DNA from 2 places in the Peribacillus sp. BM1 genome. Region 2 is predicted to be linked to the other one. Evidence: predicted binding sites of a transcription regulator. Region 2 holds the regulator's gene; the other holds the start of a gene.
What was found. The regulator LexA, encoded in region 2, represses DNA repair genes until DNA is damaged. The targets are predictions, from matches to a motif close to CGAACATATGTTCG.

Region 1 (4,438 bases), 540 kb from region 2:
GGAGTTATGAAATTAGGAAAACGTTTTATTGGATATACAATTTTGTCTGTAGTCGTGCTTTCAGTTACTTTGTATGTGATTCCTGTTCAAGCAATCTCAAATGAAGCGATCCTGTCATCGCTATTCGGCGGTGTTATTACGGGAATTGGGATCGGGATTATTTTTCGGGCATCCGGATCTTCGGGTGGCTTTGATATAATTGCGATGCTGCTTACTAAGAAGAGAGACTTTCCGCTGGGAGCGTTAATTTCGGCAATGAATGCTATTGTTGTTATCATCTCTGGCTTTGTGTTTGATTGGGATGCGGCTCTTCATACACTCGTTGCAATTTATGCAACAGGAAAGATCATCGATACGATTCATACGAACCATATTAAATTAACATTAATGATCATTACAAATAAGGGTGATGAGATGAAGGAGAAGCTACTTGCTAACCTTTATCGAGGGATTACAGTAATGGATGGAGAGGGCGCATATACAGGGGAAAGTCGAAAAATTCTTATGACAGTTATTACTCGCTATCAGTTAACGGATGTTAAATTGATGATTAATGAAATCGATTCGAATGCATTTGTTAATATTACGGAAACGACCGAGGTAATGGGGATGTTTGATAGAGGAAAATAGTGGAGAAAGTAAGAGTTTCATAAGGGTCTGACCGCACACTCTTCATACAGCTATCGTGTTATACACGTATTTTATTCTGTGTGAAGAATGGTGGGGTCAGACCTTTTTCTTTTGTAGACAACCGTATTTATTGGGGGCAAGTTGCCTACCTCCTCTTGTCACATCACACTAGCTTAAGAAGTAAAAGAACGATCTCAACCGAATGGACTGCGAGTATTTTCAAGGTTGAACAAGGCGCTTGCGCTTTTGTTCTTAAGTACCAAACATTTTTATCAATTGGTACATTTCGCTGCTTAACTTTAGAAATAAAGGCTTATTCCTCTCATCGAGTGCTTGGTCGATTTGCTGTTCAAGCTGTGTTCTTTTGTTAATGAGTATAGATTCGTGAATAATCATCTCAATGAATGTATCCTGCAGTGAAGCGTCCTGGTTTTTCTTATTGGCCAAATACGACTTTACTAACTCTGAAGGTAATTTTTCATTTTTCATGAAGATCCACTCCTGACCTTTTTTTTATTATATGGAATCATTAGAGGAAAAATCAATAAAAATTTTAAATTTTCAAAAAATATTTTAATTTTTGTGGAAATGTTTAGACTTTGTAAATTTGTTACAGAATTGCTAAATGTACACAAAGTGGGTATATATAACTATTTTATGTGATATTATTGATCCCGAATGATGTGAAAAGGAAGGGGAAAAGAAAAGTGAAAAAATCCAAAAGGTCATTAATTGAAAATTATGAAATTACTCCATTTACGTGTTTCATTAAGTCGATTGTATACGGCAGCAAAATCTATTCGCAAGTTGTTGAAATAAATGATGAATTTATCTCGCCATTCAAGCCCAAGGTAATTATCAATCAAAGCTGTGAATACTTTGGAAGTAGCTATGAGGGAAGAAAAGGTGGAACACGGCGATTAATTGGCGTTACTCATAAAGCGCCAATTATTATCGATCAGACAAACCCTATTTTCTTTTTTCCAACTACTTCACCCATAAACGATGATTGCATTTGGATTGCGCATCATCATGTTATAGAGTATAAACAGAAAGATAATAGAATGGTTCAAGTTTATTTTCGTAACAACATCACGTTAGAGGTGAATATATCAATTGGTTCATTCACAAATCAAATGCAAAGAACTGCAGAACTTGAGTCTAAAATTAGTAAAATAAATAAAGAGACAGGAAAGATGGCTTATGGATTGCACAGAATGCATAACAGTATGGAAGCTTCAGAGACCCCTCGCAATTATTCAGCTAAAAAAACTGAAGAATAAGAAGAGGAACGGAGACATGATGAATTTGTGTGTTTCTTATGTCTCCTCAGATAAGGTATGAAAGGGCCATTTAGGTAAATACTTCTTTGAAATAACTTCGCAATAATTCTTCTACCTTATTTTTTAATCGTGGATTGAAATAATTATGGTGCTCTTCATATCCTTTGTATAAAAAGCAATACATTGTAAATTCCTGGTCTCTCTTTAGTTCGCTAACCTTAATATTTTCTTTTTTTAAGTATTTTCTAACTTGAACCAAATCGGATTGAACTAATTTCAACGCTGCTTCTACCATTTCTAAGTAAGGCCTCTTCATCTTGAAAGAACTGCCCTCAATTATATGTAAATCGCGATTGAAAATTGTAACGATCATAGGAAGATAGAGTGCTTTTTCAATGATATTGCGGTCGTGTTCTGGAATTCGAGTCATTATCATCCCTCTTTCTGACAATATCCAACTGAAATTACAACAAGAACATTTGTTCCTTGTTGTAATAATAATGGAAAATGTATCACTAATCAAGTTAAAATTAAATGAAAATGTGATTATCGGTTGTCGAGTGAGGGAAGTATGAAAATAAGACTAAATTCTAGATAAGTCATAAATTATTTATTTATTTCAAAAAATAGCTTATGATTTTAGTTAAAAGATAGGCGTATAATCGGGAGGCTTTACATTGTTCAAATATAAGGCTGTCCCAAAACGAAAGGGTCAGGATCATATCTACTTTATCTCGTTTATAAACATGCAAATAGCGCAATAAACGGTGTAAAGAGTATGGGGTCAGATGCTTTGGGACACGCCTATGTTTCATATATTGTAAGTGGATCAAAGGGCATAAATGATATACATCTAAGCTGACTACTTCAGAAAATAAGCAAGAGAAGGAGCATTAGATTTTTTTGACATTGAGGAGATTGAAATGGATTTGGAGCATATTCGTGATTGGTTTACATTAGAAAATATATTGGAGTTAATTGAACAGTATCGTTCGTTCGGACCATTACCAGGGATTTTTTTACCAATGTTTGAGTCGTTCCTTCCTTTTCTGCCGCTCTTTGTATTTGTATTTGCAAATGCGAGTGCTTTTGGCCTATGGCTGGGGTTTATGTATTCATGGATTGGGACCGTTACGGGATCTTTGCTTGTCTTCTTCTTATTTCGCCATTATGGGCATCGAAGGCTATTAAAGTTTCTTCAAAAAAATAAACAGATTAAAAAACTTATGAATTGGGTAGAGAGACATGGATTCGGTCCGCTTTTTCTTCTACTTTGTTTTCCGTTTACTCCTTCTGCTCTTGTGAATATTGTAGCTGGTCTTTCGAATATAAGACCGATGCCATATGCACTTGCATTACTAGGTGGGAAGCTGGTCATGATTTTTACGATTAGTTTTATAGGATACGACATAACTTCATTGTTCCATCAGCCGTTACGCACAGTAATCGTTATCATTATAATCTTTGTATTATGGCTTGTTGGGAAACAAATAGAGGCAAGGCTAAATAGAAACACGAGTAGGGAAAATGAGTAATGGCAGTGGGGAAAATGAAACGTAAATAATGATGACATTCTGGTCGGTGTTATATGTATGATGAAAGTTTAACAGGCCACCCTTACCAATCATTGAACAAGAAAAATTATCGATTTAAGAGTATAATAAGTAAAAAAGGCATTGGAGATCCAATGTCTTTTTTTGATTAAATACTTGATATGATGAACGAATAGATAAAGAAGAAAAAGCTAGAAAAGGGGGCAGGGTAATGGCGTTGAGATTTATTACTGGACGATCGGGGTCAGGAAAGACGGCCAAGGTGCTTGATGAGATACGTGCTAGGCTTGTTGAAGACCCAGCTGGAAAACCGATTATTTATTTAGTTCCGGATCAAATGACATTTCTGTCTGAATATAAATTAATTAAAACACCAGGTCTAGAGGGAATGATGCGAGCGCAGGTGTTCAGCTTTAGTCGTTTAGCATGGCGAATCCTTCAAGAAACAGGCGGGGGCAATAGGCGCCATCTTGACAGTGTCGGAGTGAACATGCTCATCCGTAAAATCATGGAAGACAAAAAGAATGAGTTAAAAATGTTTCGTCGTTCAGCGGACAAACCTGGCTTCATCATGCAAATGGAAGAAATGTTATCTGAGTTTAAACGCTATTGTCTTGATCCTAAAGATATCAATGAATTTCGAGAACGTTCTATACAATATTCATCAGATGCCGTTCGTGATAAACTACATGATTTAGAGTTAATTTATCAAGCGTTTGAGGATGAATTGGTAGGCAAGTATTTGGATTCAGAGGATTACTTCCGTTTATTGATTGAAAAATTGGCTCAATCAAGTTATATAACAGAAGCTTCGATTTATTTAGACGGTTTCTATAGCTTAACGCCTCAGGAACTGCAAATTGTAGAAGAATTATTGAAACAATGTAAGGATGTAACTGTTGTATTAACACTTGATCAGCCGTATAGGATATCCCCACCTGATGGGTTAAATCTTTTCAGACAAACGGGTTC
Region 2 (4,438 bases):
GTATGGCCATATTCAGGATGTCCTGGTGTTTTACTACCCCATTGGCGAAAATTTTTAATGTCATCCAATGACAAATCATAGCCTGATAAATGCAAAAGGCTGTATAAAAGCATCGATCCATGTCCTGCAGAAAGAACAAAACGGTCTCTATTAAACCAAGTTGGATTTTTTGGATTGTGATTCATAAACTGGGTCCAAAGAGTGTACGCCATCGGGGCGGCCCCCATCGGCATTCCTGGATGTCCAGAATTTGCTTTTTCGATAGCATCGATTGACAAAGTACGAATTGTATTGATTGAAAGTGCATCTGTTTTATTTAACATTAAACCATCCTTCCTTTATATATGTATGCCCTTACTATTTTATAATGTCATGTAAATTAAAGACAACAATAATTCAGACACGTTATTAAAGTACCCTATTTCCCTACTAAAATCCGTGAATTCTAAGACAAAAAAAAGAGAATATCGAATTCGATATTCTCTAACTCTACACCCCTTAATGCAAACGCTTCTTTATATCTTTAATACTTTTAAGCTTTTCAGGTGTTACATCATTTCCCTCGGGGTCAACAATTGTCAAATGCTCGATTGTATCTGTCATGGATTTACGGAACGTTTCTAAGTACTCACTTCTCAGCTTAGATTGTTCTTTCGCTTCTTCCACTGTTAAAGAGCTCGACTTAGCCTTCTTTGCTAACTCATTTATCCGAGCTAATTTTTCTTTCGATAACATACTTTTGCTCCTTTACTGTTTCAATAGTGTCATGTTATATAAAAAAGAGCGAAAATACAAGTTCTCTGCTTTTTGTTAATCTTCTTTTGAGACTTGATATTCTAAATATCTGCGATTTATAGTAGCTTTTGAAACTTGATAACCAAACCCTCTTAAAGTAGCTGCAATTTCTGCAAATGTTAGTCCGTTCTTTCGAAGTTTTACTATTTCCTCAATTGGAACTTCCTTTCGTTCTCTTCCACCACTCATTCCCTGATTGCTCAGATTTTTTTGCGGGCGGAACCCATTTTCAACCGCCCGTTTCATGCCTCGTTTAATCTTAATATTATGTAACTTTCGCTGATACTCTTCAACAATTCCAACAATATTAATGACCATCGAATCAGAATCAGATAGTTCAATTTCCCCATCATGTGATAAGGAATAAATTTTCACACCTTCTTTTATGATTACATGAAAAAGTGCAATTTTCGCATTTCCACGCCCCAGTCGCGTTTCGTCTTGAATTAGAAGAACATCAGCTTGCTTCTTTTTAAAAATATCCAGCATTTCAAAAATTCCATCACGGTTAAGTTCATATCCACTTGCTTGCTCTTTAATTATAGAAACGATTTCAAATTCTGATTTGTTAGCTAGTTTTCTTAACTCTTCTTCCTGCCTCGTAAGTGATGTTTCCTGTGCTTCTTTTTCTGTGCTTACTCGGCAGTAAATAATCGCTCTCATTTTTCTTTCCAACTTTCTTATTGCTTACTTGCTAGACTTAGATTTGTTTTAGTTACTGGTAAAATAATAGATTCTCCCGGTACTAGCGAATTAGCATATATTTCATTATGTGTAATGATCCATTCAATGAACTCATCTCTCGATAAATCGTCTGTATTGTATATTTCAGCCATTTTCCATAGAGTATCTCCATGATCTACAGTAACGGATATATAATTGTCAAGATTATCATAATTTCTATTCATTGAGAAAAATAAAGAAAAAATAAAGACGATTCCTGCTAATAAAAGTGTATACGTATGACTTTTTAATAGTTTTTTCATTGTTATCCCTCCAAAATCGAATGCTTGTTCGTTATCTGATAATCCCAGTATAAATCGAACACCTGTTTTTAGTCAACAGTATTCGAACTTATGTTTGTATCTTTATTTCCCGCGTGATATAATAAAAATAAGAATAAGAGAGAAGGGGTGAATATATGTCAAAGCTTTCAAAAAGGCAAAATGATATATTGGATTTTATTAAAGACGAAGTACGCACTAAAGGCTATCCACCTTCAGTAAGAGAAATTGGAGAAGCAGTTGGCTTAGCTTCAAGTTCAACCGTTCACGGTCATTTATCAAGATTAGAAAGTAAAGGACTTATTCGTCGAGATCCTACCAAACCTCGCGCCATTGAAATACTAGATCAATCTGAAACGAATAATATACCAAAAAATAATGTCATCAATGTCCCATTACTAGGAAAAGTTACAGCTGGCCTTCCAATTACAGCAATTGAAAATATCGAGGAATACTTCCCACTTCCAGAATCGATGGCGGCACATGACGAACAAGTCTTCATGCTCGAGATTATGGGCGATAGTATGATTGAAGCCGGAATCCATGATGGCGACTATGTTATTGTAAAACAACAAAGTACCGCGAATAATGGTGATATTGTTGTTGCCATGACTGATGATGATGAAGCAACAGTGAAACGCTTTTTCAAAGAAAAAGAGTTCATCAGATTACAACCAGAAAACTCCGATATGGAACCAATCATTCTAGGGAATGTATCAATTCTCGGAAGAGTTATTGGACTTTATCGCCAAATCCATTAATAGTGCTTTTTCCCTCCTGTTATTGCAGGAGGTTTATTTTTTCGATAACATTCTAACTTTAGTTACTCAATACAATTCATGTAAATAAAGTGATTCTCCCCAGATTTTTGGACAACCTCTCTTTGATAATCTATATGAACTGATTCTAGGAACTATTACAAATAATTTTTCAATTCTTAAATCAGTGGGTTTAGCAAATTCGGAATTTGTTTTTTGTAATTCTAGGTTGTTGCTTTGTTATTGAAAAGTAAGCATCAAAAAATCCCCACCTGTAACCGATGGGGACTTTCTGACGCTTACTTATAAAGCAATTCTATTCATTCAAAGTGATCCAAATACACTATTGAGATCTTCATTTGAATTTTCTATTTTCTTTTGACTTTTTGTTAATTCATGCTCTTGTACGAACGCCGTTTCTAATAACGCATCCATTGCATCCTTAAATGAATTTTCATCTAAAAAAGTTTTCAGTATAATCGAGTCTCTTTTCCCTGTTTGAAGGTTTATTGAAGTAACCAATGACCATTCCCCTTCATAAACGTACACTATATTTTCATTTCGACCAATAACAGGGCCTTTGAAAGAACGGCAATCGAACTTTTTATTGTGGAAAGAATAATGATGTTCTTTTAAGTACGAAATGATTGGCTTTACTTTTTCAGCTCTTTCGAGAAATTTCATTTCTTGTAGCTCTAAAAGTTTGAAATATTCCTCTTTTTGACTTTCAACCAACAGCTCATTGTTTTCTAATCGCTCAATACTTTCAGAAATCAACTTTTCGTCTCTTTCAAACATACTAACCCCTCCTTTTTCCAGAATATATTCTTTTTAAACCCACTTCCAAAATATTGCCACAAAATCTTGGAGACGGTTCACAAAGAACATAAAAAGTGACTTTTAATAAGCCTTTACTCTTCCACTTTAATGAACCTAATAAAGTGAGTTTTCCATTTTCGGGGTCCATCATCTCAAAAAATGATTAGATGAACCAATCGGACCTTTACGGACAGTTCGTCATCCACTCTTATCGCTTCTTGATTCCTCTAAGTCTCTTCGTAAGAGTACTTACTGCCTGTTAATCTGTAATACGTCCTGTATTTGATAACAGTCTTCAGTATGAAGATAATTGCCTTAAAAATGAAACATCAATACTTTTTTTACGTTCTTATCTATTTTCTTGAACAAAAACATATAGTTTAGTGTATTGGTGAATGTCCCTTTTTATGTTTTTTATTCTTAGACTTATTTAAACTGTATAATGGTGTCATTTGGGCTGGCTACGAACACTATACACGTCCAAATAACACAACAATGATAAAGATAAAAAAAACCAATAAGGGATTTTTTAAAGTGCACATTATTCAAGATATACTTCAGGACGTCTTTTATGCTAATTATTTAATTCAAACTCAAGAGCCATTTGGACCTCAGTTAATTAAAATTCCCCTCGCTATATTTATTTAACAAATTCTCTCGTATGTACTGTCTGCATTCAGGTGATAAAATTGATCTTTGTCCATGGATCAAATCTCCAAATGGCATTCCATTCAGGAATTTTATTTCCCCATTAAATTCTATTTTGAAATTCGCATCGTACCCTACAACTTTCACAAATAAGGTTTTGTTATCCGTATGCATAAAATCAATAACACTTAGTATATGATGATTTTTTTCGCACATCATTCGTTCCCTCCCGATAAATATTATTTAATCAATAGTATATTAACTTTTAGGATGTCGAGTAATTCAACATTACCAACTTAATGGATGTATGGTTTATTGCACATAATCTTCACACTGCAATAGAAATAAGCCAACCAAAGTTAGCTTAAATAATATTTCATAAACTTAATGAACATTTTTTGATCTACCCGATAT

Region 1: AC1MGI_RS10735 (YhjD family protein) is a predicted target of LexA. The motif match lies at 2,386-2,399, and genes of this name have one in related genera.

Annotation. Positions count from the first base shown of each region.
Region 1 is NZ_CM155259.1:2,223,024-2,227,461, forward strand. It holds gene AC1MGI_RS10720 (YitT family protein) at 1-630, shown strand, start outside; gene AC1MGI_RS10725 (IDEAL domain-containing protein) at 883-1,119, opposite strand; gene AC1MGI_RS10730 (competence protein ComK) at 1,338-1,913, shown strand; gene AC1MGI_RS10735 (YhjD family protein) at 1,984-2,343, opposite strand; gene AC1MGI_RS10740 (TVP38/TMEM64 family protein) at 2,837-3,448, shown strand; gene addB (helicase-exonuclease AddAB subunit AddB) at 3,678-4,438, shown strand, end outside.
Region 2 is NZ_CM155259.1:2,764,669-2,769,106, reverse strand. It holds gene tkt (transketolase) at 1-323, opposite strand, end outside; gene AC1MGI_RS13360 (DUF896 domain-containing protein) at 499-735, opposite strand; gene AC1MGI_RS13355 (YneB family resolvase-like protein) at 811-1,458, opposite strand; gene yneA (cell division suppressor protein YneA) at 1,476-1,781, opposite strand; gene lexA (transcriptional repressor LexA) at 1,937-2,560, shown strand; gene AC1MGI_RS13340 (hypothetical protein) at 2,882-3,355, opposite strand; gene AC1MGI_RS13335 (hypothetical protein) at 3,992-4,243, opposite strand.